2 regions of the Candidatus Enterococcus palustris genome follow, and region 1 is predicted to be linked to the other one. Evidence: a T-box and tRNA genes for the amino acid it is inferred to sense, from the RefSeq annotation. Region 1 holds a T-box; the other holds one or more tRNA genes.

Region 1 (14,828 bases):
TTATATACCCGCTTTTGCTGTAGCAGGATTTCTTTATTTTATCCTTTGCTTCCCATTAGCTAAACTAGCTCGTAAACTAGAAGAAAACAATAAGAAAGCTTATACCAGATAGGAGGTTCGCAAACATGTCTTTTTCAGAACAAATGAGTCAACTTCTGACCGGCAATAATTTGCGCTTTTTATTTGATGGTTTGAAGCTTACTCTGTATATTTCTTTTGTATCAATTATTTTAAGCACTATTTTTGGCACTATTTTAGCTGTTTTACGGAATCGAAAATCTGGTCCCTTGAAGTTTTTGGCTAGTCTATATATTGAAATCGTGCGGAATATCCCTAATCTACTGTGGATTTATGTTATTTTCTTGATTTTTAAAATCAAATCGACACCGGCTGGTATCGTTAGTTTTACAGTTTTCACAACAGCCGCTCTAGCTGAAATCATTCGCGGAGGATTAAACGGTGTTGATAAAGGACAAAAGGAAGCTGCTCGATCACAAGGATTTAGCAAATTCCAAATTCTTTTGTATATCGTCTTACCCCAAGCAATCCGTAATGTGTTGCCAGCAATCGTTTCTCAGTTTGTAACGGTCATTAAAGATACTAGTTTTTTATATTCTGTTATTGCTTTACAGGAGCTGTTCGGAAAATCCTATATTTTAATGGGACGTTACGCACAAACAGGACAAGTTTTTGCTATTTACGGACTTGTAGCTTTGATGTATTTCGTGATTAACTTTTCCATTTCTCAGTTTTCTAGATGGTTATCTAGAAACTGGGCATAAAAATAAGGGTACAGCACAAACTATATAATAGTATGTGCTGTACCCTTACTTCTTTTTAACGAATCGTGACATTAAATTGTTCAACTAAAGCTTTTTCCACTTTTTCCATTGATTGATTGATTTCTTCATCAACCAAAGTTGCTTCTGCATTTACAAATGTTAAGCTGTATGCCATTGATTTTTTGCCCTCAGCAATGTTATCTCCCTGATAAACATCAAACAAATGAACAGACTGCAAGAATTTTCCAGCATGTTTAGAAATTGTTTCAACCAATTCTTGACTCATTACTGTTTCATCAACTAGTAAAGCAATATCTCTTGAAACTGCTGGGAATTTTGAAATTTGTTGATAAACTAACGCATCATTTTCTTCTTCAATAATAGCTTGAAGGTTCAACTCAGCGACATAGGTTTCAGGAATCTCATACTCTTTTGCGATTGTCGGATGAACTTGACCAATAAACCCAATGACCGCGTCATTTAATTTCACTAAAGCAGTTCTCCCTGGATGCAGCTCTTGGTTATCTTTTGTCGCTTCATAAGTTATTTTATCTTTAATTCCTACAGAATCAAATAACACTTCCAGCATCCCTTTGATTGTATAAAAATCGACGGGTACTTCTTTTGTCTGCCAATCTTTTACAACTTTATTCCCTGATAATGCGATTCCTAAATGATTTTCTTCATGAGGCAATTCTTTTTTAGGATCGTTATCTTGATAGAATACTCGTCCAATTTCATAAAGAGCAACATTGTTATTTTTACGTGCAACATTATACGCTACATCATCTAGTAACCCTGAAATCAAGTTCATTCTTAAGACAGAACGTTCTTCACTCATTGGCCATTGTAGACGAGTTATTTGACTGTCTCTCATCATAAATTGAAGGGATTTTTCTTCTGTTGTCAAGGCATAACTGATGGCTTCACTTGCACCACAGCCTTCTAATAAGCCTTTTATTTTACGAACTAATTCTTGACCACTTGTTAAACTCCCTGCTACAGTTTCCCCTTTTGGTAAAGTAGATGGTAGGTTATCATAACCGTAAATTCGCGCAACTTCCTCGATCAAATCCGCTTCAATCTTGATATCCCAGCGTCTAGGAGGAACCATTACATTGAATTTATCCTGATTAAGTTCATAAGTAAATCCTAGTGTATCGAAAATTTCGCTAACAATTTCTTGATTCATCTCAGTTCCTAAATATTCATTGATTCGCGAAACCGTCACACTGACCGCGACCTCTTCAATGGTTAGATCAGATCCAATTGCTTTCCCTGAAACAACTGTTCCATTAGCTAACTTAGCGATCATAGCTGCAGCTATATCCCCTGCTTCACCAATCGTTGCATGATTGATGCCTTTTTCAAATCGACTGGAAGATTCACTACGTAGATTAAATTCTTTGGAGGTTCTGCGAACTGAAAGTGAATCGAACAAAGCAAATTCCAAAGCAACCGTTGTTGTTTCATCCGTAATTTCTGAATCGGCTCCACCCATTACACCAGCTAATGCTACAGGCTTTTCCCCATTAGTAATGACGATGTTTTCAGTCGAAAGTTTTCGCGTTTCACCGTCTAAAGTAACGATTTCTTCTTCTGGTTTCCCACGTCTTACTAAAATATTTTTACTTTGTAATTTGTCATAATCAAATGCATGCAGTGGTTGTCCAAATAATAAAAGAATATAGTTTGTTATATCCACTACGTTATTAATCGGACGAATTCCTTCATTCATCAAACGTGTTTGTAGCCACATTGGGCTTTCTGCAATTTTAACATCTTTGATAATTCTGATTTGATAAGCAGGGACATCTTTTTTATCTTCAACTTCTACGGATATATATTCAGCAGCATTTTCGCTAGCGTCTTCTTCTAAAACTTCATCGTTAAATTTAGGTGTTTGACGGTAAATAGCCCCTACTTCATAGGCAACACCGCGCATACTTAGCGCATCCGCACGATTTGGTGTAATTGACAATTCGATAATATGATCATCCATATCTAAATAGGAAAAGACATCATCACCATTAACAGCATCTTGCGGCATATAATAAATTCCTTCAGAATAAGCTTTAGGAATAACACTATCGGAATAACCTAATTCTTGTAAAGAACAAATCATACCATTTGAAACTTCGCCACGCATTTTCCCTTTTTTAATTTTTTGGTTACCAGTAATGCGAGATCCTGGTAAAGCTACGATCACTTTGATGCCAACTTTAACATTTGGCGCACCACAAACAATTTGCGACAATTCTTCTTCACCGATATCCACTTGGCAAATCGACAGATGATCTGAATTAGGATGAGGAACACATTCTTTGACCTCACCGACAACTATTTTTTTCAATCCTTCTTCTGGTACTTCAATTCCTTCAACTTCGATTCCTGTTAAAGACATTTGATCCGATAACTCTTTAGCAGAAATTTCTGATAGGTCTAAATATTCACTTAACCATTTATAAGATACTAACATCGTCGATTACTCCTTTACCTTGAACTGATTTAAGAAACGTAAATCATTTTGATAAAAATTACGAATATCATTCACACCGTAACGTAACATCGCTACTCGGTCTGGCCCTAAACCAAATGCAAAACCACTATACTCATTTGGATCAATTCCTGACATAGATAAGACATCCGGATGAACCATACCAGCTCCTAAAATTTCAATCCAGCCTGTTTGTTTGCAAACATTACAACCTGAACCGCCACATTTGAAACAACTTACATCAACTTCAACTGAAGGCTCTGTAAACGGGAAATAGCTTGGACGTAAACGAATCTTACGATCTTCACCAAACATTTTCTTCATGACTACTTCCAAGGTTCCTTTAAGATCCCCCATCGTAATATTTTTATCGATGACCAAACCTTCGATTTGGTGGAATTGATGACTGTGAGTAGCATCATCAGTATCTCTACGGAATACTTTCCCTGGTGAAATCATACGTAAAGCGCCTTTTGAAAAGTCATGCTTTTCCATCGTTCTAGCTTGTACAGGCGATGTATGTGTACGTATCAAAATCTCATCTGAAATATAAAATGTGTCTTGCATATCTCGAGCTGGGTGATCTTTAGGTAAGTTCATGCGCTCAAAGTTATAATGATCAGATTCAACTTCATAACCTTCTACAACTTGATAGCCCATACCAACAAAAATATCTTCAATTTCTTCCATTACTTGAGATAATACATGGCGAGTTCCGTGATCCATTTGCTTACCTGGGAGTGTTACATCAATTGTTTCTTGTTCTAAAGCAGCATTTAAAGCGGCACTTTCTAGAACTTCTTTTCGTTTTTCTATAGCTTCGGTCAAAAGATCTCGAATTTCGTTAGCAAAACCTCCCACCACTGGACGTTCTTCAGCGGATAAATCTTTCATCCCTCTCAGCACTTCTGTAATAGGGCCTTTTTTACCTAAAGTTTCGACTCTGATTTGGTTTAGTGCTTTAAGATCTGCTACATTTTGAATACTAGCCAATGTTTCATCTCTCAATGCTTCTAATTGAGCTTTTAATGTCATTTTTCTATCCCTTTCCTTTGCTTAATGTTTGAACTGAGCCTAAATAGTAGAGCAAAAGTCGAACAAACTCATTCAAGCTTTAATAAAAATAAAAAACGATAGCTCGCTCCTCTATCAAGGAACGAGCTATCGTGTTACCATCCTACTTCATGACAAAAAATCATGCACTCAATTCTTATAACGGCTCTCACCGGTCTGCTCTATATTAGAACAAACAAACTCCGGAAGTGAACTTCATTTTTCGATTACGCAACCCGTTTACAGTCTAAGACAGGTTTTCCCTTTTCGCATCAGCCAAATTACTCGTTTCCATCTACGTTTTTTTTATTCAATTATTTACAGTTTACAAGAAATTAAGTCTCAGGTCAACTGCATTCTTCAGCGGTAACCCATTTTTCTGCCCAATGCTGGATTTGTTCCATTGCTTGTTGTAAGTCCTTGCCTTTATTTGTGAGGAAATATTCTAGACGGCTACTCTCATCACAGCGGACTGCTTTTGAGATGATTCCTTCTCCTTCTAACTCTTTCAAGCGTTCTACTAACACTCGATCGCTTAGCTCAGGAATCTTTTGTCTTAACTCACCAAATCGTTGAGGACCATTTTCCAACAAGACATCAATAATCAAACCATTCCATTTTTTTCCTAAAATCGCAAAAGCTTTTTCAAATTTAGGACATAGTGAAAATTCGGTTGTTTTTACTTGCTCCATTTTCCTCACCTCGTGAACTGAGTATAGCACACAACTTACAATTTGTAAGTAGATTTGCTTTCATTTTTTAATCCATTTTTTCAATAATTTGTTCTTTGTCCATGTCAATAATGATTCCAGCCGACAATAACACTAGAAACACTTGATTTACTTGCTTGTTTGTTGCTTGGGCTAACGCTTTTCGGTATAAATTCAGCTGACCTCTATAACGTTGGATAATTTTTTTGATTTCTTTTGTATTTTCACTGTCCAGTACAAAGTCTGTTTTATAATCATAAAGAATACAACTTTCTTCTTTTTCGATGTAGCCATCGATCATTCCGTGAATCAACAAATCATCTTTAGTTTCTTTAGGATAATCTTTGATTAGGTCTTCTGCCTTCAATAACATTGAAAATGGCTGCTCACGGATAACTTGATTGGGCGTTTCTAAAAGTTGTTGACCTAAGCTCGTTTGATAAAAAGCTAGAACTTGATCGATATTGATTCGTTTTGCCACATTTTCTTGGATAATTTTTGTTTGAACTAGTTCATCGATCAAATGAAGGATACTCTCTTTGGTTGGTTCTTTCTTTAAATCTAATAGTTGCAACAAGTAATGTGTTGCTGTTCCGATTTCTACTGGAGACGGCGTTCTAATCGTTTCAATAAATCTCGGCTTACCTAACTCCCCTTCACTCATCCGGTGAATGATCATCGATGTCGGTTGTAATGTATTCTTTTCATTTACTTCGATCTTAGCAATTTCTTTATTATCAGGATCTTCAAAAATACGTTTGATTTCTGATACCGATTGATAATTTGTCGTTTTTGTTGAAAGTTGATAGGGGTAGTCATAATTTAAACGACATAACCCTTTTTCAATAGCTGTTGCATCACTCTTTGCAGCGTTTTCTACTTTTGTAGAACTTGTCTCAAAGAATTGAAGCGCTGCAAATCGTTCCTGAATTGTTTTTTCTGTCATAAAACTAAGGGTAAATCCTGCAGGATGTTGTGAGATACCAGCTACACTTTCAGTTATAAATTCAGTCTGAAATTCTGCCATTCTCTGATGACGAATCAAAGTCATTCCTACCCAGTTCATCAAACTACTTTTACCTTGTAAACGATTTTCCCCAGGCAAAACTTTTGTCTGAACATCAGCAACCTTCAACCATTCTTTAAAAGTTGCCTCTTGGTCATTATAAGACCCAACAAGATAGAGTTTTTGTTCTGCTCGCGTTAAGGCGACATATAATTTACGCATTTCTTCTGAAAGTAATTTTTTTAATTTTGCCTGTTTAATCGCTAGAAATGGCAAGGTTTCATAAAGTACTCGGTCTGTCTGATCAAGATAACGAATTCCTACGCCTAAGCGATCATCAAAAATATAACGTTCATTCAGATCACCAAGATTGAATTCTTTGGTCATATCCAAAACAAAGACTACTGGAAACTCTAGTCCTTTACTTGCGTGAATCGTCATCACCCGAACAGCATTTTCTTCACTTAAAATAACTGGTTCTGCCAAATCCTTATCTTTTTCCTGCATTTTCTCTATAAAACGAACAAATTGGAACAACCCACGGAAACTAGTTTTTTCATAACTTGCTGCTCGATCAACTAATGCAAAAAGATTAGCCTGTCGTTGTTTCCCAGCTGGCATTCCACCGACGTAATCTAAATACGCAGTATCTTGATAGATTTGCCAAATCAATGTGGCTAATTGATTTCGTCTAGCAATTTCACGCCATTTATCCAGTAATTCAGCAAAATTCTTTGTTTTTTCCTTTAATGATTGTTGTTTTTGATTCTCCGTATCTCTTTGATTAAACGTTAAAAAGGCTTCGTAATAAGAACTCTTTTTAGCAGCTAACCGAATCTCAACTAGCTCATTTTCTTTCAACCCAACTATGGGTGAACGTAACACCGCAGCTAAAGGAATATCTTGATACGGATTATCAATGATTTGTAAAAGGGCCACCATCGTCTGAACTTCAGTTGCTTGAAAATAATTTTGCGCATCATTGACTTGAATTGGAATTCCAGCTATTTTAAATATTTCAAGAATCGTTAAATTATTTTTCTTGGTTGGTGTTAATAGCACGATATCTTTATACGTCAGCGGACGATTTTCTTTGATCGATTTATCATAGATCAAAAATTTATTATCAATCAATTCTCTGATTTTTAACGCTGTCATATGCAGTTCGCCTTCCGTTTTATCTTCTAGGAGCAATTGAGGCGCATTTGCTAAATCCACTGTTTCTTCCGACTTCTCTGATTTTTTTTCATAAATCAACAGTTCTGTATCATAATTTTCAGCTTCATCAAATTGATCAAATCCGTGAACAAGTTGAGCAGCTTCGTCATATGCAATTTGTCCAACTCTTTCATCCATCAATTGTTCAAAAACTAGATTAGTAAAATCTAAGACATTCTTTCTGGAGCGGAAATTCTCAGCTAAAACAATCCGTTTACCCTCTTTATTTTTTCCATATTGATTATATTTTTCAATAAACAACGTGGGATCAGCTAGACGAAATGAATAAATCGACTGTTTCACATCCCCTACCATAAACAAATTCCCTTCATCGGCTGATGGTCTTCTCAACCAATAAAGAATCGTTTCCTGCAGTCGGTTGATATCCTGATACTCGTCAACCAAAACTTCATCAAACTTCTCTCGATAGTACTTGGAAGCTTCTGAAGCAAACCATTCGCCTGCCTCTTTTTTTGCTAAAATTGCTAACGTAAAATGCTCTAAATCATTAAAATCAACTAGCCCTTTTCTTAGCTTTTGCTGGCTATAAGTATCAATAAATGCTTTTCCTACCTTAGCCATTTCCTGAACAAGTGGTTTTGACTGCTCTAAAATCTCCTTCATTTGCTCTGGTGACAATGTAAACAAGTTCGTTAAAATATCATTGATAGCTTTCTTGTTTTGTTCACGTAAAGTCTTAGCTTGAGCAGCTATTTCTTTTAATTCTTCTACACGTATAGATGGGTATCGTTCAAATGTAACTGTTTTTGAAATTTCAAAACCTGATTCTAAATCATTATCTGCTAGTTGACTACTGAAGGTTTCCACAAACTCTTTTTCGTTTCTAGCAAGGATAGCTATTTTTTCAAGCTTTTCTTCACCTTCTGTCAACTGAATCATCTCTTCATAACGATCTACACAACGGAACAGCGTTTCCATCATTTGAGGCTTTAAATACTCTTGAAACAGAGCTGATTCGCCTAATTGGCCCTCTAAACGGTAACTGTCTGCCAAGTGAGCTAGCCATTCCTCTGGATCTGGATTAGCTCTAGCAAATTCATATAAAGAAAAAATCAATCGAGTTAGTCCATCGTCACTCCGATCATTGGAAAAGTTACTTGTCAATTGATAGAACGCTTCACTGTCCTCACTGTAGAATCGTTCTCTAAGCTCATCCCAAACATCCTCTTTCAAAAGTAACATCTCAGTCTCATCAGTCAGTAAACGAAAAACTGGGTCTATTTCAATCAAGTAGTAAAAACGACGAATCACCGTTAGACAAAAAGCGTGTAATGTGCTGATATGAGCTGTAGGAAGTAAGCTTAATTGTTTAATAAAATGTTGTTTTTTTTCTTGTTCACTTTCATTTGTGATTGCCTTTTGTAAAGCACTCTGGATTCTTTCTTTCATTTCTTTCGCTGCGGCTTCTGTATACGTTACAATCAATAATCGATCGATATCTACACCGCTTTTAAGTTTCTCAATGACCCTGCGAACAAGGACGGTCGTTTTTCCAGAACCAGCAGAAGCAGAAACTAAAATATTTTCATCCCCATCAAAGACAGCTTGCCATTGATTATCCGTAAATTGTTCGTTTTCCGGACGCAAAGGTATTGTTTTACTCATTGATAGTTCCTCCTTCCTGCTCGCTTTCAACCAAGCGATCCATCACTTCTTTTTTAGACAATGTTTCGATTCGATTATAATTATTTTCTTTCAGCATCACATCAAAATTACAAACACTTTTGAATGGACAAAAACGGCAGGCAATCCGTTCTTTTCCTTGATATGCTGGATTTAAATCGATTTTCCCGCTAGTAACTTTATTACCTGCTTCAATAAACTTACTACGGTTATGTGTCAACAATGCTTCTAATTCAGGCTCTGTCACGAACTTATCTTCTTGACGACGCCCTGGTTTGATCATTTCTTTCGCGGATTCTTCGATTGGAAATATCAAAGAAGTCTGTTTGGCTTGTAAACTTTTGTCTAAGTTTTCAAGTAAAATTGGATCATTCAATAACAAGCCATCAAACTGAAATTTCTTTAAAAGTTGTTGTTCTTTTTTCTCTTCTGTTTCATAAGGAAGAATTGGATTATGGACATGGAGATAAAATGAACCCGCAGGTTTGGCCGACTGACCGACCAAGTTTACAGCATCCATCAAAGCCACATCCAGATAGGTCAGCATCTGCATCGCTAAACCATAATAGGCTTCTGTAATATTGAACTTCTTGTGACTCGATTTATAATCAATGACTCCTAAGTATGTAGAATCAGGCGTCACTAATTGATCCAATCGATCGATTTTCCCTCTAACACTGATATTACCACCATTTTGCAGCGGTAATTCTAATCCTTTAATTCCTTTTTGGCTGGCGATTTGACCAAATAATACCTCTGTCTGAACAGTTGTCATCCCGCTTCGTTCACTTTGGCGTTTCAAAGCCCAGCTAACTTTTTTGATGGTTTGCCCTAATTGGTATCGGATATAGTTCATCCGGCTAGATGTATCTAGAATTGAAAATTTGATTTCACCAAACACAGCGTTTAGAATTTGTTCTGTAAATTCGTTTACTTCTCGATCAGTTAACTCAGATAATTGTTTATTCTGCATAATCAGCAATTTAAAGAACTGATCCAATGCTTCATGAAAGAAATCACCCGTTGCAGCTGGCGATAATCCAAAAACATCTCTTTCCTTTAAGCCTAACCCAAAGCGTGAAAAATATTGATATTGACAACGATAAAAGCTTTCCATTCGTGAAACCGATGTATAAATGTGTTTTGTATATAGTTCATCAGCAAGATGTTCTTCTAGATTTTCCGGCAAATTCTGATGGCTGAGACTTTCAAAGACATGCTGTGCCAATGGCGCCTCAGAATGCTTCATTAATTCACGTTCCAACGCAAGCCAAAAAGACAAAATGCCTTCTTGTGTTTCCTTTTTTTGCCGCTTGAGATTTGTCAAATCACTGATCAGTGTTCGGTATGTCCCTATATGTTCTAAGCTGATTTGTTCATCATCTAAGATCGTAAGAGCATTTCTTTGCTGCATTCGTATCCCTAAGTCTCTTTGAATATTTGTTAGATAAGTAGATGCTTTCACATCTTTCGCAGTATCTTTTACACGAGGATAGGAAAAATATAAACGTTCAGTGGCTGAGGTAAAAAGGATATAAGCATTCAACGGTTCTCTAGCAATACTTTTTCTTGTATCATTCAATAAAAATTGTCCGTCATCTAAATGACCATTAACAAATTGCCGTTCCTCATCTGATAGCAAAGTTTTGTTATCAAACTTCTGTGGTAAAACTTGATCCGTCAAACCAATTGCAAAAACGATTTTCGCTTGACCAGGCCGCGCTAAATCAATTGATCGCACTTGTACTTGGTCAATAGCTGTTGGTACTTTATTATAACGTAGTCCCTCTAAACCACTAGAAAAAATTTCTTCAAATAAATCTAGATCGAAGTTTTCTTTTCCGTAAATCGTCACATATTCATCTAATAACGTCATCAAAGCTTCCCAAGTTTGCTCATGATTGCGGGCTTCTTCTAACTGTCCGCTCTCAATGGCTTGGTTACGCCACATCATCAATTGCTTTTCTACCCCATTACGCACTAAGAAACGATAAAAACAGTCTGCTGCTTCGATTCCAGTATTCGCTTTTTGAATCTGTTTGAAAAAAGCAGGGATTGTTTGTTGGATCATGTTTCTTACAGCATTTGAGTCTTTTTCGATCACTTCAGTATCGTCTTGCTCCTCCGCTTCAAAGTCATAGCGAATAAAATGCCAGTTCTTAGCCTGCTCCCAGTGGTAGCCTTCGTAGCCATATGCCAAGACAACATTTTCCGTCACGTCGATTTTTCGACGCCATTCATTTCGCTCGATTAGCCATTCTTCAACGGTCACTTGATCTCCCAACGGGAAAAATAATTCTGTTCTTAAAAAACGCAATACATCTCGATAACGATAATGATACGTATGGATTGCGAACAACGATTGAATAAACTCAACTAATGGATGCTGCTCCATTGCCATATCTCGGTCTAAATAAACGGGAATTTCATGCATCGCAAACAGAGGTTCAATCATCGTCTCATAGCTATCCAATTCTCGTGTTAACAATTGAATATCTTTGTAACGATACTTTTCTTCTGTAACCAATCTCCTAATTTCCTTAGCAATATGATTGATTTCTTCTTTAGGATTTTCTGCACACCAAAATTGAAGATGATCATCACTGAGCCCTTGTCTTTCTATTTTAGGATGATTTTCTTGAACCTCAGCCCAGTATTTTTCAAGTGTTTGAAGACTATTATTGGTAACTAAGACTTTATTTTTTTCAATATAATCGGGCAGTATTGCCACATTTGAGTTTCTAGCTAATTGGTACAACTTGTGGTACGTTGTACCTGTTTCATAAAATAAGTTCATTAACTTCGGTAGTTCGTTCGGATATTTTTTGTCCAATACTAGTGAAATTTTGACTTCGCCACCACGACGCATCAACGTTTCAATCAATTTCAACTCTCTTGCTGAAAACGTGTGATACCCATTGATTACAAATAAAACGTTACGTAGATCTTTTGTCTCTAGATACTCCGTCAAAAAATTAATAATTTCTGCTGATTTTATACCATACTGGCTCATGGTTTCTTCAAATTTTGAAAAAACTAATTTAATATCTTGGATCTTTAATTGTAAATCCTGTTCTTTACTACCCGAATCAGATTGGGATAAATACCCATACAACTCATCTAAATCAATATTTCCTTCTTTCATTTCTTGATATAAATCGAATAGTTGCTGAATAAATCCCGATTTATTGACCTCTCCACGAAAGACTTTTAACGCTTCTTCGTTTTCCGACAAAATTTTTCTGAAAACCATTGCAGCGCCGGCTTCTGAAAGAACTTCTGAACCGTAAAATTGCGTATGTTGTAAAAAGTACCATGCCAATCGGTAAAAACTAAACACTTGAAAGCGCATCGTTGCGATTGAATCACTTTGACTATTTTGGCTATTTTTTATTCGTGTTAAGGCATTGATTTCTTGCTCAAATTTCATGTGGTTTGGCACTAGGTAGAATACTTCATGCGTATTGTCTTCCTCTAACCACTGTATAGAAGCTTGTATTAAGGCTTCTTCTAAATCCATCTCAGCAGTTCCGCGGATAAATTGTAAACTCATTTTGTCACATCCCTCATAAATGTTTCATGTTCTTAGTTTATCATAAATCAACTTATAATACGGCTTTCATTATTTAACAAAAAAAGCCTCTTATTTAAAAGAGAGCTTTCTTGTATTATCATTAATGAAATCTATTGTTAAATTGTTCCAAAACGGTTCAACGGCCATAAAACAAACTTAACATCACCTGAGATTTTATCTTTATTAATAAAACCAATCATTCGTCCATCTTTAGAATTTCTGCGATTATCACCCATCACAAAATATTCACCTTCTGGAACCTTCTTCTCACCTGTCACTTCACTTAAAGTAAAATCAAGGGTAAGTGGCAATCCATCTGTCACTTCGGCTTTGAATTCATCAAGGTAAGGTTCTTTGACTTCTTTGTCGTTGATATATAAAACATCATTTTTATATTCGATCGTATCACCTGGCAAACCAATCACGCGCTTGATATAATTCTTTTTTGGCTCATCAGGTGCTGGAAATGTCACAATATCAAAACGTTTGATTTCTGTATTTTTTAATGCGATCACTCGTTCACCATCAGCCAATGTAGGGTCCATCGAATGCCCCTTAACCACGACTGGTGTAAAAACGAACTGTCTTAATAAAAATAGTAGTGCTGCTAAACCAACAAAAAATAAGATTGTATGTAATAACTCTTTAGACTTCAAATTCATTCCTCCAAAAAACTTGCTTTCTATAGTTTACCACAAACATTCAAATTCCTACAGTATTCTTTTCTTTTTAACTAATTTTTTAAAACAACCTTTAATAACTGGTTTAATTAGACATATTTCACCTTACCTATCTTTTACAATAATGTAGTACACAGCAAGTGGTCCGTGGAGCCCAACTACTAACTGCATTTCAATATCCCCTGAATTCGACGGTCCGGAAATAAAATGGATTGCGGAGCCAATTTTTTCGCCAGTTGCTTGTTTTTCTGCATAATAAGCCGCTACTTGAGTTGAACGAGGGACGATTTTACTCATAGGAATAATCGAAATATAATGTTTGGGTAAAAAATGTAATGAACGACCTTGGCCAGCATTTGTTTCAACTACTACTGAGCCTGATTCAGCTAACAAAAATTCAGCAAATGCTATAGCGATATTTGCGCTCTGAGCATTAGTGATATTGACTTCCCTTTGTTCTTGACCTTTTTGCCAAAACAGGAACTGCTCATTTCTTTTGTCTGAATAGTTTGCTTGAGTAAATTTTTCCAATCCATACTCTGAAAAACGTTCATCAATTGGTAACAAAATATTCCCTTGTCCCAATTGAACTATTAATTGTTCTATTGTGTTCTCCAACTGTGATTGGGTTGTTTCTATTAGTTTTGTGTTGATCTTTTCTACTCTTTTTTTAGCAATTTCCAGCAACTCTTCAGCTGATTTATCTGATAATGTTGTTTCTGGCAGATCATTGATTGGATGAAATGGATGATCTTTGACATTTTGACGTTCAATTCCTAACTTCTCTCTTAAATTCTCTAAAAAGGATTCTCTATTTTGTATATTGGCATTAGTCATTTTGCTCACCTGCTTTATGCTTTTTATACCAACTTCTAAAATTTTCAGAATTTTTGGGTGGACGGGGGAGATCTCTAACATCTGTCCAACCTTTAACCAATCCAGGACCTTTTGCTACATACCCACCATATTGAAACATGTTGTCTACTGTAATATCTTTTTTCTTACTTAACGGTCCCAAACCTGCATGATCAACTTTCATTGCTAGTTTGAATAAACTTGGTGTAGCTGTTGCCTTACCTACAACTCTCATTTGAAAATCATCAAATCCGTGCTGCATTTTTAATTCATCTGTCATAACTTTTCGATGTTCGATCAAGAGTTCATGTAATGGTATTTTTACCGGACAAGTATCTGTACAAGCACCGCACAGACTAGAAGCATAAGGTAGTTCTCCAAATTGTTTGTACCCACCTAAAACTGGTGATAATACAGCACCAATTGGTCCAGGATAAATCGAACCATATCCATGCCCGCCGATATGTCGATAGACTGGACAAACATTGAGACAAGAACCACAGCGAATACATTGTAATACTGGCTCAAAAGCCGTTCCTAATGCATTAGAACGACCGTTATCCAAAATAACAACATGAAATTCTTCTGGACCATCTGACTCATCTTCATTTTTGATTCCAGCAAACGTCACATAAGTTGTTAGACTTTGACCAACCGCACTTCTTGCTAATAAATTATCTAGCACCTCTGCTTCTTTCATACTAGGAACAATTCGCTCCATTCCCATTAACACAATCTGAGTTTTTGGAATACTAATCGTTAAATCGGCATTACCTTCATTCGTATTTAAATTGATCATGCCGCTATCC
Region 2 (14,828 bases), 1.4 Mb from region 1:
AGCAGCAAAATTTGTAGAAGAAAATACAAAAGCTGCAATCATCGACATCAACATGGGCTGTCCTGTAAATAAAGTGATCAAAGCAGAAGCTGGGGCTAAATGGCTATTAGATCCGAATAAAGTTTATGAAATGGTAGATGCCGTTTCTTCTGCGATTGATTTGCCCGTTACGGTAAAAATGAGAACTGGCTGGGATGAAGAACACTTATTTGCAGTTGAAAATGCGTTAGCTGCTGAAAAAGCGGGTGCCTCAGCTATTGCAATGCATGGGCGTACAAGAGTTCAAATGTATGAAGGGCAAGCAAATTGGGATGTTTTAAAAGAAGTGAAACAACATCTAACGATTCCTTTTATGGGAAATGGGGATGTACGCACACCAGAAGATGCCAAACGTATGTTAGAGTATGTGGGGGCGGATGGTGTGATGATCGGTAGAGCTGCTTTAGGAAACCCTTGGATGATTCAACGTACAAAACAATATCTTGAAACAGGAGAGCTAATGCCAGAGCCGACTCCACGTGAAAAAATCGAAACGGCTAAAGTTCATTTACAACGATTAGTTGATTTAAAAGGTGAAAAAATTGCGACAAGAGAATTCCGTCAACATGCTGCCTACTATCTTAAAGGTATTCCGCGTGCTGCAAAAGTGAAAGCTGCAATCAATCAAGCAGAAACCCAACAAGCGATGGTTGATCTGTTAGAAGCCTTCGAAGAAAAAGCAGAAAAACATGCAGAAAAAGAAGCAATCGAAATAATCTAATAAAAAAAGCAGGCTGAAACAGAAATTCGGCTTGCTTTTTTTTGTTTCAATGTGGCATTATAAGGGTATGTGATTTCAGAATGGAGGAAATACAGTGGCAGATGAACAACAAGCGCATCAAGAAGATCTGAATGATCAAATGCTTGTGCGTCGTGAAAAAATGGAAAACTTACGTGAAGAAGGGATCGATCCTTTCGGGAAGCGTTTTGACCGAACACATAATTCAAAAGAATTACATGAACAATTTGACCAACATTCAAAAGAAGAATTAAATGAAATGGATTTATCGGCAAGTGTCGCTGGTCGTATGATGACTAAACGTGGTAAAGGTAAAGCAGGATTTGCTCATTTACAAGATCGTGAAGGACAACTTCAAATCTACGTGCGCAAAGACCAAGTCGGTGATGAAGCATATGAGTTATTTAAGCATGCTGATTTAGGTGATTTCTTTGGCGTAACGGGTCAGATCATGAAAACTGATACAGGTGAAGTGACAGTTAAAGCTAAAACGATTGTTTTGTTAACAAAAGCATTGCGTCCATTACCAGATAAATACCACGGTTTAACAAACATCGAACAACGTTACCGTCAACGCTATTTAGATTTAATTAGTAATAAAGATAGTTTTGACCGTTTCATGAAACGTAGCCAAATCATTAGTGAGATTCGCCGCTACCTTGACAGCAATGGCTATGTAGAAGTGGAAACTCCTGTTTTGCATAATGATGCTGGTGGTGCTACAGCACGTCCGTTTATTACCCATCATAATGCATTGGATATGGACTTATATTTACGTATCGCTTTGGAATTGCATTTGAAACGCTTGATTGTCGGTGGAATGGAAAAAGTCTACGAAATCGGTCGAGTATTCCGAAATGAAGGAATCGATACAACACATAACCCTGAATTTACTATGCTAGAAGCTTATACTGCTTATACAGATTACAAAGATGTGATGGACCTAACAGAAGGAATCATCCGTAATGCTGCAGACAAAGTTTTAGGAACAACAACGATCACGTATGATGGGCAAGAAGTTGACTTAGGCTCTGAATTTAGACGTGTACACATGGTTGACGCGATTAAAGAGCAAACAGGTGTTGATTTCTGGAAAGAAATGACTGTTGAGGAAGCTCGTTCTTTAGCAAAAGAACATAATGTAGAAATCAACGATAATATGTCAGTTGGGCACATTTTAAATGAATTCTTTGAAACATTTGTTGAAGAGACACTACAACAGCCAACGTTTGTTTACGGACATCCAGTAGAAGTTTCTCCTTTAGCGAAGAAAAATCCAGAAGATGGTCGTTTTACCGATCGTTTTGAACTATTTATAGTAGGAAAAGAATTTGCCAATGCATTTACTGAGCTAAATGATCCTATCGATCAGCGTGGACGTTTTGAAGACCAAGAAAAAGAACGTGAACAAGGAAATGATGAAGCTCATGGTGTAGATGAAGACTTTATCGAAGCCTTAGAATACGGATTACCGCCAACCGGTGGGCTAGGAATAGGAATTGACCGTTTGGTAATGCTCTTAACAGATGCTCAATCGATTCGTGATGTACTATTATTTCCAACAATGAGATAAAGTATGAAAGAGTAGATTATTTATTGATAATCTACTCTTTTTTATTTTCTGAAAAAATCCAGATAAAAGGTATAGAAACTAACTATTCGAAGTGTTAAAAGCGAACAATAAAGAACAAAAGTAATAAAACAATCGGTAACGAAAAAAAGTTTGAAAAAAGTGCAAATTTTAGTTGACCTAAGCGTATAATCTTGGTATATTATATCTTGTCGCAAGGCACTGATGAAACACGCCGAACGATAGGAATAATATAACAATCCAAGTTTGAAAAAACTTTGGAAATCAGGTGAAAAACTTGTTGACAAACAATGATTAACCTGATAAACTAGTGAAGTTGTCGCAAGAAACAAAGACAGCTGAACGAAAAATAGAATAACATTTCAGGTTTTAAAAAAACTTGAAAAATCAGGAAAAAAGTTGTTGACAAATAACAAACAACCTGATAAACTAATGAAGTTGTCGCGAAACATTCGATAGCATCGAGCGGAAAAAACTTTGAAACTTTTTTAAAAAAAGTGTTGACATCAAATCGAAGATTTGATATGATATAAAAGTTGCTGCGAGGTAACACAGTAGACCTTTGAAAACTGAACAAAGTAAGACGAACCAAATGTGTAGGTTGTTTTTACAACGGTAAAAACAAACAACAATTTTTAACAAAGCGAAGCAATATGCTAGCAAACAAATGAGCTTAACAATCTTCGGATTGTGTTCAACTTTTATTATGAGAGTTTGATCCTGGCTCAGGACGAACGCTGGCGGCGTGCCTAATACATGCAAGTCGAACGCTTCTTTTCTACCGAGTGCTTGCACTCATTTGAAAAGAGGAGTGGCGGACGGGTGAGTAACACGTGGGTAACCTACCCATCAGAGGGGGATAACACTTGGAAACAGGTGCTAATACCGCATAACAGTCGACACCGCATGGTGTTGATTTGAAAGACGCTTTCGGGTGTCACTGATGGATGGACCCGCGGTGCATTAGCTAGTTGGTGAGGTAACGGCTCACCAAGGCCATGATGCATAGCCGACCTGAGAGGGTGATCGGCCACACTGGGACTGAGACACGGCCCAGACTCCTACGGGAGGCAGCAGTAGGGAATCTTCGGCAATGGACGAAAGTCTGACCGAGCAACGCCGCGTGAGTGAAGAAGGTTTTCGGATCGTAAAACTCTGTTGTTAGAGAAGAACAAGTAGGAGAGTAACTGCTCTTACCTTGACGGTATCTAACCAGAAAGCCACGGCTAACTACGTGCCAGCAGCCGCGGTAATACGTAGGTGGCAAGCGTTGTCCGGATTTATTGGGCGTAAAGCGAGCGCAGGCGGTTTCTTAAGTCTGATGTGAAAGCCCCCGGCTCAACCGGGGAGGGTCATTGGAAACTGGGAGACTTGAGTGCAGAAGAGGAGAGTGGAATTCCATGTGTAGCGGTGAAATGCGTAGATATATGGAGGAACACCAGTGGCGAAGGCGACTCTCTGGTCTGTAACTGACGCTGAGGCTCGAAAGCGTGGGGAGCAAACAGGATTAGATACCCTGGTAGTCCACGCCGTAAACGATGAGTGCTAAGTGTTGGAGGGTTTCCGCCCTTCAGTGCTGCAGCTAACGCATTAAGCACTCCGCCTGGGGAGTACGACCGCAAGGTTGAAACTCAAAGGAATTGACGGGGGCCCGCACAAGCGGTGGAGCATGTGGTTTAATTCGAAGCAACGCGAAGAACCTTACCAGGTCTTGACATCCTTTGACCACTCTAGAGATAGAGCTTTCCCTTCGGGGACAAAGTGACAGGTGGTGCATGGTTGTCGTCAGCTCGTGTCGTGAGATGTTGGGTTAAGTCCCGCAACGAGCGCAACCCTTATTGTTAGTTGCCATCATTCAGTTGGGCACTCTAGCGAGACTGCCGGTGACAAACCGGAGGAAGGTGGGGATGACGTCAAATCATCATGCCCCTTATGACCTGGGCTACACACGTGCTACAATGGGAAGTACAACGAGTCGCTAGGCCGCGAGGTCATGCAAATCTCTTAAAGCTTCTCTCAGTTCGGATTGTAGGCTGCAACTCGCCTACATGAAGCCGGAATCGCTAGTAATCGCGGATCAGCACGCCGCGGTGAATACGTTCCCGGGCCTTGTACACACCGCCCGTCACACCACGAAAGTTTGTAACACCCGAAGTCGGTGAGGTAACCCTTGTGGAGCCAGCCGCCTAAGGTGGGATAGATGATTGGGGTGAAGTCGTAACAAGGTAGCCGTATCGGAAGGTGCGGCTGGATCACCTCCTTTCTAAGGAATATTACGGAAACTTACACATTCGTCGACACTTTGTTCAGTTTTGAGAGGTTTACTCTTATAAAAAAAGCGAATCGCTTGATTTTCTTTTTTATATGATTTCTCTCAAACGAATTGTTCATTGAAAACTGGATATTGAAGTAAAAAAGTAATCAAAACAAACCGAGAACACCGCGTTGAATGAGTTTTTTAATTAAAATAGTTCGAATGCTTATTTTATTGGTGACGCCTCTATCGCTAGAGAAACGAACCAAACAAACTGACCGTAAGGTCATAAGGTTAAGTGAATAAGGGCGCACGGTGGATGCCTTGGCATTAGGAGCCGATGAAGGACGGGACTAACACCGATATGCTTTGGGGAGCTGTAAGTGAGCTATGATCCAGAGATTTCCGAATGGGGAAACCCAACATCTTTTATAGGATGTTACTTGCCAGTGAATACATAGCTGGTTAGAGGTAGACGCAGAGAACTGAAACATCTTAGTACCTGCAGGAAGAGAAAGAAAATTCGATTCCCTGAGTAGCGGCGAGCGAAACGGGAAGAGCCCAAACCAACAAGCTTGCTTGTTGGGGTTGTAGGACTCCGTTGTGGTAGTCTGTCAAGATAGTCGAAGAACCTGGAAAGGTTCGCCAAAGTGGGTAATAGCCCCGTAGACGAAATGTTGGCAACACCTAGGAGGATCCTGAGTACGGCGGAACACGAGAAATTCCGTCGGAATCCGCGGGGACCATCCCGCAAGGCTAAATACTCCCTAATGACCGATAGTGAACCAGTACCGTGAGGGAAAGGTGAAAAGCACCCCGGAAGGGGAGTGAAATAGATCCTGAAACCGTGTGCCTACAACAAGTCAAAGCCCGTTAATGGGTAATGGCGTGCCTTTTGTAGAATGAACCGGCGAGTTACGATTGCATGCGAGGTTAAGGTGAAGAGCCGGAGCCGCAGCGAAAGCGAGTCTGAATAGGGCGAATGAGTATGTAGTCGTAGACCCGAAACCATGTGATCTACCCATGGCCAGGTTGAAGGTGTGGTAAAACGCACTGGAGGACCGAACCCACGTACGTTGAAAAGTGCGGGGATGAGCTGTGGGTAGCGGAGAAATTCCAAACGAACTTGGAGATAGCTGGTTCTCTCCGAAATAGCTTTAGGGCTAGCGTCGAAGTTAAGAATGATGGAGGTAGAGCACTGTTTGGACTAGGGGCCCATCTCGGGTTACCGAATTCAGATAAACTCCGAATGCCATTCATTCATATTCGGCAGTCAGACTGCGAGTGATAAGATCCGTAGTCGAAAGGGAAACAGCCCAGACCACCAGCTAAGGTCCCAAAATATATGTTAAGTGGAAAAGGATGTGGGGTTGCACAGACAACTAGGATGTTGGCTCAGAAGCAGCCACCATTTAAAGAGTGCGTAATAGCTCACTAGTCGAGTGACCCTGCGCCGAAAATGTACCGGGGCTAAACATATTACCGAAGCTGTGGATCACACCTCTGGTGTGATGGTAGGAGAGCGTTCTAAGGGCGTTGAAGGTCGATCGTGAGGACGGCTGGAGCGCTTAGAAGTGAGAATGCCGGTATGAGTAGCGAAAGACGGGTGAGAATCCCGTCCACCGTATGACTAAGGTTTCCTGGGGAAGGCTCGTCCGCCCAGGGTTAGTCGGGACCTAAGCCGAGGCCGATAGGCGTAGGCGATGGACAACAGGTTGATATTCCTGTACCAGTTGTTTTTGTTTGAGCAATGGAGGGACGCAGGAGGCTAAGGAATGCATGCGACTGGAAGTGCATGTCCAAGCAGTAAGTCTTGAGTAGAGTCAAATGCTTTACTCTATACGGACAAGCTGTGATGGGGAGGGAAATAATAGTACCGAAGTTCCTGATGTCACACTGTCAAGAAAAGCTTCTAGTGAGAAAACAACTGCCCGTACCGTAAACCGACACAGGTAGTCGAGGAGAGTATCCTAAGGTGAGCGAGCGAACTCTCGTTAAGGAACTCGGCAAAATGACCCCGTAACTTCGGGAGAAGGGGTGCTGACTTCGGTCAGCCGCAGTGAATAGGCCCAAGCGACTGTTTATCAAAAACACAGGTCTCTGCAAAATCGAAAGATGAAGTATAGGGGCTGACGCCTGCCCGGTGCTGGAAGGTTAAGAGGATGGGTTAGCTTCGGCGAAGCTCAGAATTGAAGCCCCAGTAAACGGCGGCCGTAACTATAACGGTCCTAAGGTAGCGAAATTCCTTGTCGGGTAAGTTCCGACCCGCACGAAAGGCGTAACGATTTGGGCACTGTCTCAACGAGAGACTCGGTGAAATTTTAGTACCTGTGAAGATGCAGGTTACCCGCGACAGGACGGAAAGACCCCATGGAGCTTTACTGTAGCTTGATATTGAGTGTTTGTACCACATGTACAGGATAGGTAGGAGCCGATGAACCCGGAACGCTAGTTTCGGTGGAGGCGCTGGTGGGATACTACCCTTGTGTTATGAACCCTCTAACCCGCACCACTTATCGTGGTGGGAGACAGTGTCAGGTGGGCAGTTTGACTGGGGCGGTCGCCTCCTAAAGAGTAACGGAGGCGCCCAAAGGTTCCCTCAGAATGGTTGGAAATCATTCGCAGAGTGTAAAGGCAGAAGGGAGCTTGACTGCGAGACTTACAAGTCGAGCAGGGACGAAAGTCGGGCTTAGTGATCCGGTGGTTCCGCATGGAAGGGCCATCGCTCAACGGATAAAAGCTACCCTGGGGATAACAGGCTTATCTCCCCCAAGAGTCCACATCGACGGGGAGGTTTGGCACCTCGATGTCGGCTCGTCGCATCCTGGGGCTGTAGTCGGTCCCAAGGGTTGGGCTGTTCGCCCATTAAAGCGGCACGCGAGCTGGGTTCAGAACGTCGTGAGACAGTTCGGTCCCTATCCGTCGCGGGCGTTGGAAATTTGAGAGGAGCTGTCCTTAGTACGAGAGGACCGGGATGGACTTACCGCTGGTGTACCAGTTGTTCTGCCAAGGGCATTGCTGGGTAGCTATGTAGGGAAGGGATAAACGCTGAAAGCATCTAAGTGTGAAGCCCACCTCAAGATGAGATTTCCCATTTCTTTAAGAAAGTAAGACCCCTGAGAGATGATCAGGTAGATAGGTTGGAAGTGGAAGTGCAGTGATGTACGGAGCGGACCAATACTAATCGGTCGAGGACTTAACCAAAGTAACGAAATAAAAAAGTTTTTTCGGAATGTTTGATTACTACTTCAATCCAGTTTTGAGTGAATAATCACTCAACTTAATAGTAACAACACCCAGTGTGGTGGCGATAGCGAGAAGGATACACCTGTTCCCATGCCGAACACAGAAGTTAAGCTTCTTAGCGCCGATTGTAGTGAAGGGTTTCCCTTTGTGAGAGTAGGACGTCGCCACGCTAAAGTGTTGTCTTGGAGGTTTAGCTCAGCTGGGAGAGCACCTGCCTTACAAGCAGGGGGTCGGCGGTTCGATCCCGTCAACCTCCATTTTTTGAGCCGTTAGCTCAGTTGGTAGAGCATCTGACTTTTAATCAGAGGGTCGCAGGTTCGAGCCCTGCACGGCTCATAGAAATATTTTGCGGGTGTGGCGGAATTGGCAGACGCACTAGATTTAGGATCTAGCGCCTTACGGCGTGGGGGTTCAAGTCCCTTCACCCGCATTTTTAGTCTCGTTTTAATACTAGGCGATTATAACGCCGGCTTAGCTCAGTTGGTAGAGCATCTGATTTGTAATCAGAGGGTCGAGGGTTCAAATCCTTTAGCCGGCATCCAGACTGCGGAAATAGCTCAGTGGTAGAGCACCACCTTGCCAAGGTGGGGGTCGCGGGTTCGAACCCCGTTTTCCGCTTTGCTTGTTCTTTCGCCGGGGTGGCGGAACTGGCAGACGCACAGGACTTAAAATCCTGCGGTGAGTGATCACCGTACCGGTTCGATTCCGGTCCTCGGCATTGCTTTGAGACACTATGAATGGCAATTGTAAAATTGACAGAATAGATGTTAACAAGTACGAAGCAGATGGATACATCTGACTTTGATCCTTGTTTTAGCACCCATAGCTCAACTGGATAGAGTGCTTGACTACGAATCAAGAGGTTAGGGGTTCGACTCCCTTTGGGTGCATTTGTAAATACGGGAAGTAGCTCAGCTTGGTAGAGCACTTGGTTTGGGACCAAGGGGTCGCAGGTTCGAATCCTGTCTTCCCGATTTATTTTGTGGGGCCTTAGCTCAGATGGGAGAGCGCCTGCTTTGCACGCAGGAGGTCAGCGGTTCGATCCCGCTAGGCTCCATTAGTACTTTTATATTTTCGCGGTGTAGCTCAGCTGGCTAGAGCGTCCGGTTCATACCCGGGAGGTCGGGGGTTCGATCCCCTTCGCCGCGATATTTCTTTTTAAGAGCCAAGGACCTTTAGCTCAGTTGGTTAGAGCAGACGGCTCATAACCGTCCGGTCGTAGGTTCGAGTCCTACAAGGTCCATTGTAGTGACGATATAATTAATAGTACTTTTTATTTCGGAGGATTACCCAAGTCCGGCTGAAGGGAACGGTCTTGAAAACCGTCAGGCGGGTAAAACCGTGCAAGGGTTCGAATCCCTTATCCTCCTTACAAAGTTCCTATAAAGGAATAATGTTACTTTTTCTATAAGATTACTTGTAGATATTATCGCGGGGTGGAGCAGTCAGGTAGCTCGTCGGGCTCATAACCCGAAGGTCGTAGGTTCAAATCCTGCCCCCGCAATTGCTTTTAATATTTAGTTAAAGGCGTAAGTAATAAAGTGATGCAATACATTTTTGGTTTGGTAGTTCAGCTGGTTAGAATGCCTGCCTGTCACGCAGGAGGTCGCGGGTTCGAGTCCCGTCCAGACCGTTTTAAAGTATTGCGGGTGTAGTTTAGTGGTAAAACCACAGCCTTCCAAGCTGTTGTCGCGAGTTCGATTCTCGTCACCCGCTTTATGGGCCTATAGCTCAGCTGGTTAGAGCGCACGCCTGATAAGCGTGAGGTCGATGGTTCGAGTCCATTTAGGCCCATTTTTTAAATTATTTTCTTGGGGAAGTACTCAAGTGGCTGAAGAGGCGCCCCTGCTAAGGGTGTAGGTCGGGAAACCGGCGCGAGGGTTCAAATCCCTCCTTCTCCGTTTCATAGCGGCCCGTTGGTCAAGCGGTTAAGACACCGCCCTTTCACGGCGGTATCACGGGTTCGATTCCCGTACGGGTCATTTTTTAATATTTATACCGGAGGATTACCCAAGTCCGGCTGAAGGGAACGGTCTTGAAAACCGTCAGGCGGGTAAAACCGTGCAAGGGTTCGAATCCCTTATCCTCCTTATTTTGAAATTTTAAGTTCTTAGATACTTGAAATAGTCAAATACTATTATCGCGGGGTGGAGCAGTCAGGTAGCTCGTCGGGCTCATAACCCGAAGGTCGTAGGTTCAAATCCTGCCCCCGCAATTGCTTTTAGAGTATTTAAAAGCGAGAGTAATATAGTGATGCAATACTTTTACCTTGGTTTGGTAGTTCAGCTGGTTAGAATGCCTGCCTGTCACGCAGGAGGTCGCGGGTTCGAGTCCCGTCCAGACCGTTTCATTAATTTTTGGCGCAGTAGCTCAGTTGGTAGAGCAACGGATTGAAGCTCCGTGTGTCGGCAGTTCGATTCTGTCTTGCGCCATTTCAAAGAAGAAACATGCGGGTGTAGTTTAGTGGTAAAACCACAGCCTTCCAAGCTGTTGTCGCGAGTTCGATTCTCGTCACCCGCTTTTTTTCTTTAAGGGCCTATAGCTCAGCTGGTTAGAGCGCACGCCTGATAAGCGTGAGGTCGATGGTTCGAGTCCATTTAGGCCCATAAATTCAAAAGGCCCGTTGGTCAAGCGGTTAAGACACCGCCCTTTCACGGCGGTATCACGGGTTCGATTCCCGTACGGGTCATGTATTCAAAACATTTTGCTAACGGCTGAATGTTTTTTTATTTTTTTAAAAAATAATTTTATGAAAACGTTGACATCGTTGCTGTAATAAGGTATTCTATGCTTGTACACAACAAGTAAATAAATGGATAGTGATTGTTTAAATACAAGCTAAACCTAATTTTTCCAATGAGGAGGAGATTCTTCTTTTTTGGAAAGGTTGGGTTTTTCTTTTTTTACAATTAAAGGAGATAGATGCGAAGAAGGGAGTGAAAAGATGATTATTCAAAAAATTTTGAATAATAATGTTGTGATTACGTTGGATGTGAATGAACAAGAACAAATTGTGATGGGACGTGGTATTGCATTTAAAAGAAAAATTGGCGATTTTATTCCAGAAGAACAGGTTGATCAAATATTTCGTTTGGCTAATCAGGATGTTTCATTGAAGTTTCAAGAGTTGTTGGAAGAGTTGCCTTTAGAAGTAATGCAGTTATCGGATGAAATTATTAAGTATGCCAAGACAAAACTTGGTAGAAAGTTAAACGATACGATCTTCATTTCTCTAACCGATCATCTTCATACAGCTTTAGAACGAATAAGGCAAGGAATAGAAGTGAAAAATTTTTTGCTATGGGACATTAAACGTTTTTTTGCAGATGAATATTTTATTGGCAGTAAAGCTGTAGAGATGGTCAAGGAAAAATTTGATGTACAACTAACTGAAGATGAAGCTGGATTTATCGCTTTACATCTGGTCAATGCGGAGATGGATGAAGAAGTTGGCAATGTTTATGCACTAACAAAAATTATGCAGGAAATTACGAATATTGTTAAATACCATTTCAAGATTACTTTTAATGAGGATTCTGTCTATTTTTATCGTTTTAGTACTCATTTAAAATTTTTCGCTTACCGTTTATTAAATCATAAAGAATTTCATGGTGCAGATGATGGAGAATTGTATGAAGTAATCAAGAAAAAGTATCGTAATGCATATAATTGTGTAAATAAAATTTCTGAGTTCTTAACTGAAAGTTATCACTATAGTGTTTCTAAGGAAGAGAAAATGTATTTGATCATTCATATTGCACGGGTAGTGCATACGAATCGTTAGCAAGGTTACTAAATTTTAGCATAGATTACGAATAGGATGAAAGGTGGGTAGGATTATCAACAAAAGAAAAAATTTGGATAGTGACATTAAGTTGGCTAAACCTTCAAAAGTAAAGTATTAAAAAAACGAAACTTTGGAGGAACAAAAAATGGGAAAATATCATGATTTAGCAGAAAAGATTGTTAACAATGTAGGTGGAAAAGAAAATATTAATAGTTTGACACATTGTATTACACGCTTACGTTTTAAGTTGAAAGATGAATCAAAAGCAAATGACGATGTTCTAAAAAATATGGACGGCGTTGTGACTGTAATGAAGAGCGGTGGACAATATCAAGTGGTAATTGGGAATCATGTACCAGCCGTTTATGAAGATGTTGTAACTATTGCTGGGATTTCAGCAGATGCAGAGCAAGAGTCATCTGGGGGCAATCTATTCAATCGTTTGATTGACATTTTAAGTGGGTGTTTCCAACCATTCTTAGGAGCGTTAGCTGCAGCAGGGATGGTAAAAGGTTTAAACGCATTACTTGTTTTCTTGAAATTATATTCAGCTACTTCTGGAACTTATACAATGTTAAATGGTATTGGTGATGCGATATTTTACTTCATGCCAGTGATTTTAGGTTATACAGCAGCTAGAAAATTCAATTTAAACCCAATGGTGGGTATTGTGATTGGGGCAGCTCTTTGTTACCCTACAGTGCAAGGAAGCGCCTTACAAGCAGCATTTGAAACAACTGCTGGGGCTGGTGCAGCAGCGCCTTATAGTTTATTAGGCTTACCTGCTTATGATACATTTTTAGGTATTCCTTGGGTAGGTGCTGGTTATACGAGTAGTGTTGTACCAATCATATTCATTGTTGCTTTTGCAGCACAAATTCAAAAACTATTCAAAAAACTTATTCCTGAAGTTGTTCAGACTTTCTTAGTACCATTCTTTGTATTATTGATTGCATTACCAGTTGGTTTCTTAGTAATCGGTCCAATCATCAGTATGTTGACAGATTTACTAAGTGCTGGGTTCCAATCTTTGATGGGCTTCTCACCAGCATTATATGGCGTTATTCTTGGTTTCTTCTGGCAAGTATTGGTTATTTTCGGTTTACACTGGAGTGTTGTACCGCTTGCTATTATGCAAATTACACAAGAAGGAGCAAGTCAAGTATTGGTTGGTTCTTTTGCAGCAAGTTTTGCACAAACTGCAGTAGTTATGGCAATGTTCTTTAAATTAAAAGATGCAAAAATGAAAGCGCTATGTCCTCCAGCAATCATTTCTGGAATTTTTGGAGTAACTGAGCCTGCAATTTACGGTATTACTTTACCAAGAAAAACACCGTTCATTTTTTCAATGATCGGAGCAGCAGTTGGTGGTTTGTATTTAATGATCAATGGGGTAACTTCTTATACAATGGGCGGATTAGGAATTTTCGGTGTGTTAAACTTTATCAATGGTGATGATGCGAGTGGAATGATTCATTCTTTCGTTGCAATCTTGATTGCTGTCGTAATTGGTTTTACATTAACATTCTTCTTCTGGAAAGATGATACAGTTGTAGAAGAAGTAACTGAAAATAAAAAAGCTCAAAAAGCAATAAAAGAAGCCGTTTTAAGTCCAGTTAAAGGACGTGTTTTACCATTAAGTAAAGCAAGTGATCAAGCATTCGCACAAGGTGCTTTAGGAAAAGGTGTTTTGATCGAACCAACAGAAGGCGTTGTTAGAGCACCATTTGATGGCACAGTTATGACATTATTCCCAACATTACATGCGATTGGTTTGATATCAGATCAAGGGATGGAATTATTGATTCATATCGGTATGGATACAGTTCAGTTAGAAGGAAATGGTTTTGAAGGAAAAGTAGCACAAGGCGATAAAGTGAAAAAAGGACAAGTCTTAGTTACATTTGATATCGAGGCGATCAAAGCAGCTGGTTATAGTGTTGAAACACCAGTGATCGTTACTAATACTAGTGACTATTTAGATATCGTTGAAACACAAGAAGGTGAAGTAACTTCAAACGATACATTAATTACTGGATTAACTTAAAAAAATAGATGAGAGTGGAACCTGCAGTAAGAGAGGATAGTTTTACTGCAGGTTTGGAAAGAAAGGAATTTTGAAATGGCATTTAGAAAAGACTTTTTATGGGGCGGCGCAACAGCTGCCAATCAATGTGAAGGTGGCTATAACGAAGGCGGACGTGGGTTAGCGAACGTAGATCTTGCCCCTGTTGGACCAGATCGTTTCCCAGTAATCACTGGTGAAAAGAAAATGTTTGCTTTTGATGACGAACATTTTTACCCAGCCCAAAATGCAATCGACATGTACCATCGCTATAAAGAAGATATCGCGTTGTTTGGCGAAATGGGCTTTAAAACCTACCGTTTATCGATCGCTTGGAGCCGTATTTTCCCTCTGGGAGACGAAACAGAGCCGAATGAGGAAGGGTTGAAGTTCTATGAAGATTTGTTCAAAGAATGCCGCAAACACAATATAGAACCCCTTGTAACCATCACTCACTTTGATTGTCCTATGCACTTAGTGGAAAAATATGGTGCATGGCGCAGTCGTGAAATGGTTGGCTTTTACGAAAATCTATGTAATGTGATTTTCAATCGTTATAAAGGCTTAGTAAAATATTGGTTAACATTCAACGAAATCAATATGATTTTACACGCACCATTTATGGGGGCTGGTCTTTATTTTGAAGAAGGCGAAAACAAAGAACAAGTCAAATACCAAGCAGCTCATCACGAATTATTAGCAAGTGCGATCGCAACGAAAATCGCTCATGAAGTTGATCCAGAAAACCAAGTCGGCTGTATGTTAGCGGCTGGGACAAACTATGCGTATACGTGTAAACCAGAAGATGTTTGGGCAGCGCGTAAAGCAGACCGTGAGAATTTCTTCTTTATCGATGTCCAATCTCGCGGGGAGTATCCAGCCTACGCTCTTAAAGAATTAGAACGCGAAGGCATTGAATTACCGATTGAGGATGGAGATCTAGAACTACTAAAAGAACACACAGTCGATTTTATTTCATTCTCGTATTATTCATCACGTGTACAATCGACGGATCCAGCGATCAACGAAAAAACAGCTGGCAATATTTTTGCCTCAGTGAAAAACCCATACTTGGAAGCAAGTGAATGGGGCTGGCAGATCGATCCA

The links. The T-box of region 1 lies ahead of pheS (phenylalanine--tRNA ligase subunit alpha). A T-box ahead of a tRNA ligase gene usually reads a tRNA of that ligase, here a tRNA-Phe.
Region 2: it encodes a tRNA-Phe, which carries the amino acid that the T-box ahead of pheS (phenylalanine--tRNA ligase subunit alpha) is inferred to sense. The anticodon was not compared.

What each region holds. Positions count from the first base shown of each region.
Region 1 covers NZ_CP147244.1:589,354-604,181, reverse strand. The annotation lists gene A5821_RS02765 (amino acid ABC transporter permease) at 1-112, shown strand, start outside; gene A5821_RS02760 (amino acid ABC transporter permease) at 126-782, shown strand; gene pheT (phenylalanine--tRNA ligase subunit beta) at 838-3,261, opposite strand; gene pheS (phenylalanine--tRNA ligase subunit alpha) at 3,268-4,314, opposite strand; T-box leader at 4,429-4,639, opposite strand; gene A5821_RS02745 (winged helix-turn-helix transcriptional regulator) at 4,680-5,024, opposite strand; gene addA (helicase-exonuclease AddAB subunit AddA) at 5,092-8,892, opposite strand; gene A5821_RS02735 (PD-(D/E)XK nuclease family protein) at 8,885-12,463, opposite strand; gene lepB (signal peptidase I) at 12,601-13,146, opposite strand; gene A5821_RS02725 (LutC/YkgG family protein) at 13,270-14,001, opposite strand; gene A5821_RS02720 (LutB/LldF family L-lactate oxidation iron-sulfur protein) at 13,994-14,828, opposite strand, start outside.
Region 2 covers NZ_CP147244.1:1,968,376-1,983,203, reverse strand. The annotation lists gene dusB (tRNA dihydrouridine synthase DusB) at 1-760, shown strand, start outside; gene lysS (lysine--tRNA ligase) at 855-2,351, shown strand; rRNA gene A5821_RS09475 (16S ribosomal RNA) at 3,072-4,632, shown strand; rRNA gene A5821_RS09470 (23S ribosomal RNA) at 4,916-7,827, shown strand; rRNA gene rrf (5S ribosomal RNA) at 7,924-8,039, shown strand; tRNA gene A5821_RS09460 (tRNA-Val) at 8,054-8,126, shown strand; tRNA gene A5821_RS09455 (tRNA-Lys) at 8,133-8,205, shown strand; tRNA gene A5821_RS09450 (tRNA-Leu) at 8,218-8,299, shown strand; tRNA gene A5821_RS09445 (tRNA-Thr) at 8,335-8,407, shown strand; tRNA gene A5821_RS09440 (tRNA-Gly) at 8,416-8,487, shown strand; tRNA gene A5821_RS09435 (tRNA-Leu) at 8,502-8,587, shown strand; tRNA gene A5821_RS09430 (tRNA-Arg) at 8,686-8,759, shown strand; tRNA gene A5821_RS09425 (tRNA-Pro) at 8,770-8,843, shown strand; tRNA gene A5821_RS09420 (tRNA-Ala) at 8,854-8,926, shown strand; tRNA gene A5821_RS09415 (tRNA-Met) at 8,945-9,018, shown strand; tRNA gene A5821_RS09410 (tRNA-Ile) at 9,039-9,112, shown strand; tRNA gene A5821_RS09405 (tRNA-Ser) at 9,150-9,239, shown strand; tRNA gene A5821_RS09400 (tRNA-Met) at 9,300-9,373, shown strand; tRNA gene A5821_RS09395 (tRNA-Asp) at 9,429-9,502, shown strand; tRNA gene A5821_RS09390 (tRNA-Gly) at 9,515-9,585, shown strand; tRNA gene A5821_RS09385 (tRNA-Ile) at 9,590-9,663, shown strand; tRNA gene A5821_RS09380 (tRNA-Ser) at 9,683-9,770, shown strand; tRNA gene A5821_RS09375 (tRNA-Glu) at 9,780-9,851, shown strand; tRNA gene A5821_RS09370 (tRNA-Ser) at 9,870-9,959, shown strand; tRNA gene A5821_RS09365 (tRNA-Met) at 10,011-10,084, shown strand; tRNA gene A5821_RS09360 (tRNA-Asp) at 10,141-10,214, shown strand; tRNA gene A5821_RS09355 (tRNA-Phe) at 10,229-10,301, shown strand; tRNA gene A5821_RS09350 (tRNA-Gly) at 10,319-10,389, shown strand; tRNA gene A5821_RS09345 (tRNA-Ile) at 10,402-10,475, shown strand; tRNA gene A5821_RS09340 (tRNA-Glu) at 10,487-10,558, shown strand; gene licT (BglG family transcription antiterminator LicT) at 10,814-11,653, shown strand; gene A5821_RS09330 (beta-glucoside-specific PTS transporter subunit IIABC) at 11,802-13,703, shown strand; gene A5821_RS09325 (6-phospho-beta-glucosidase) at 13,779-14,828, shown strand, end outside.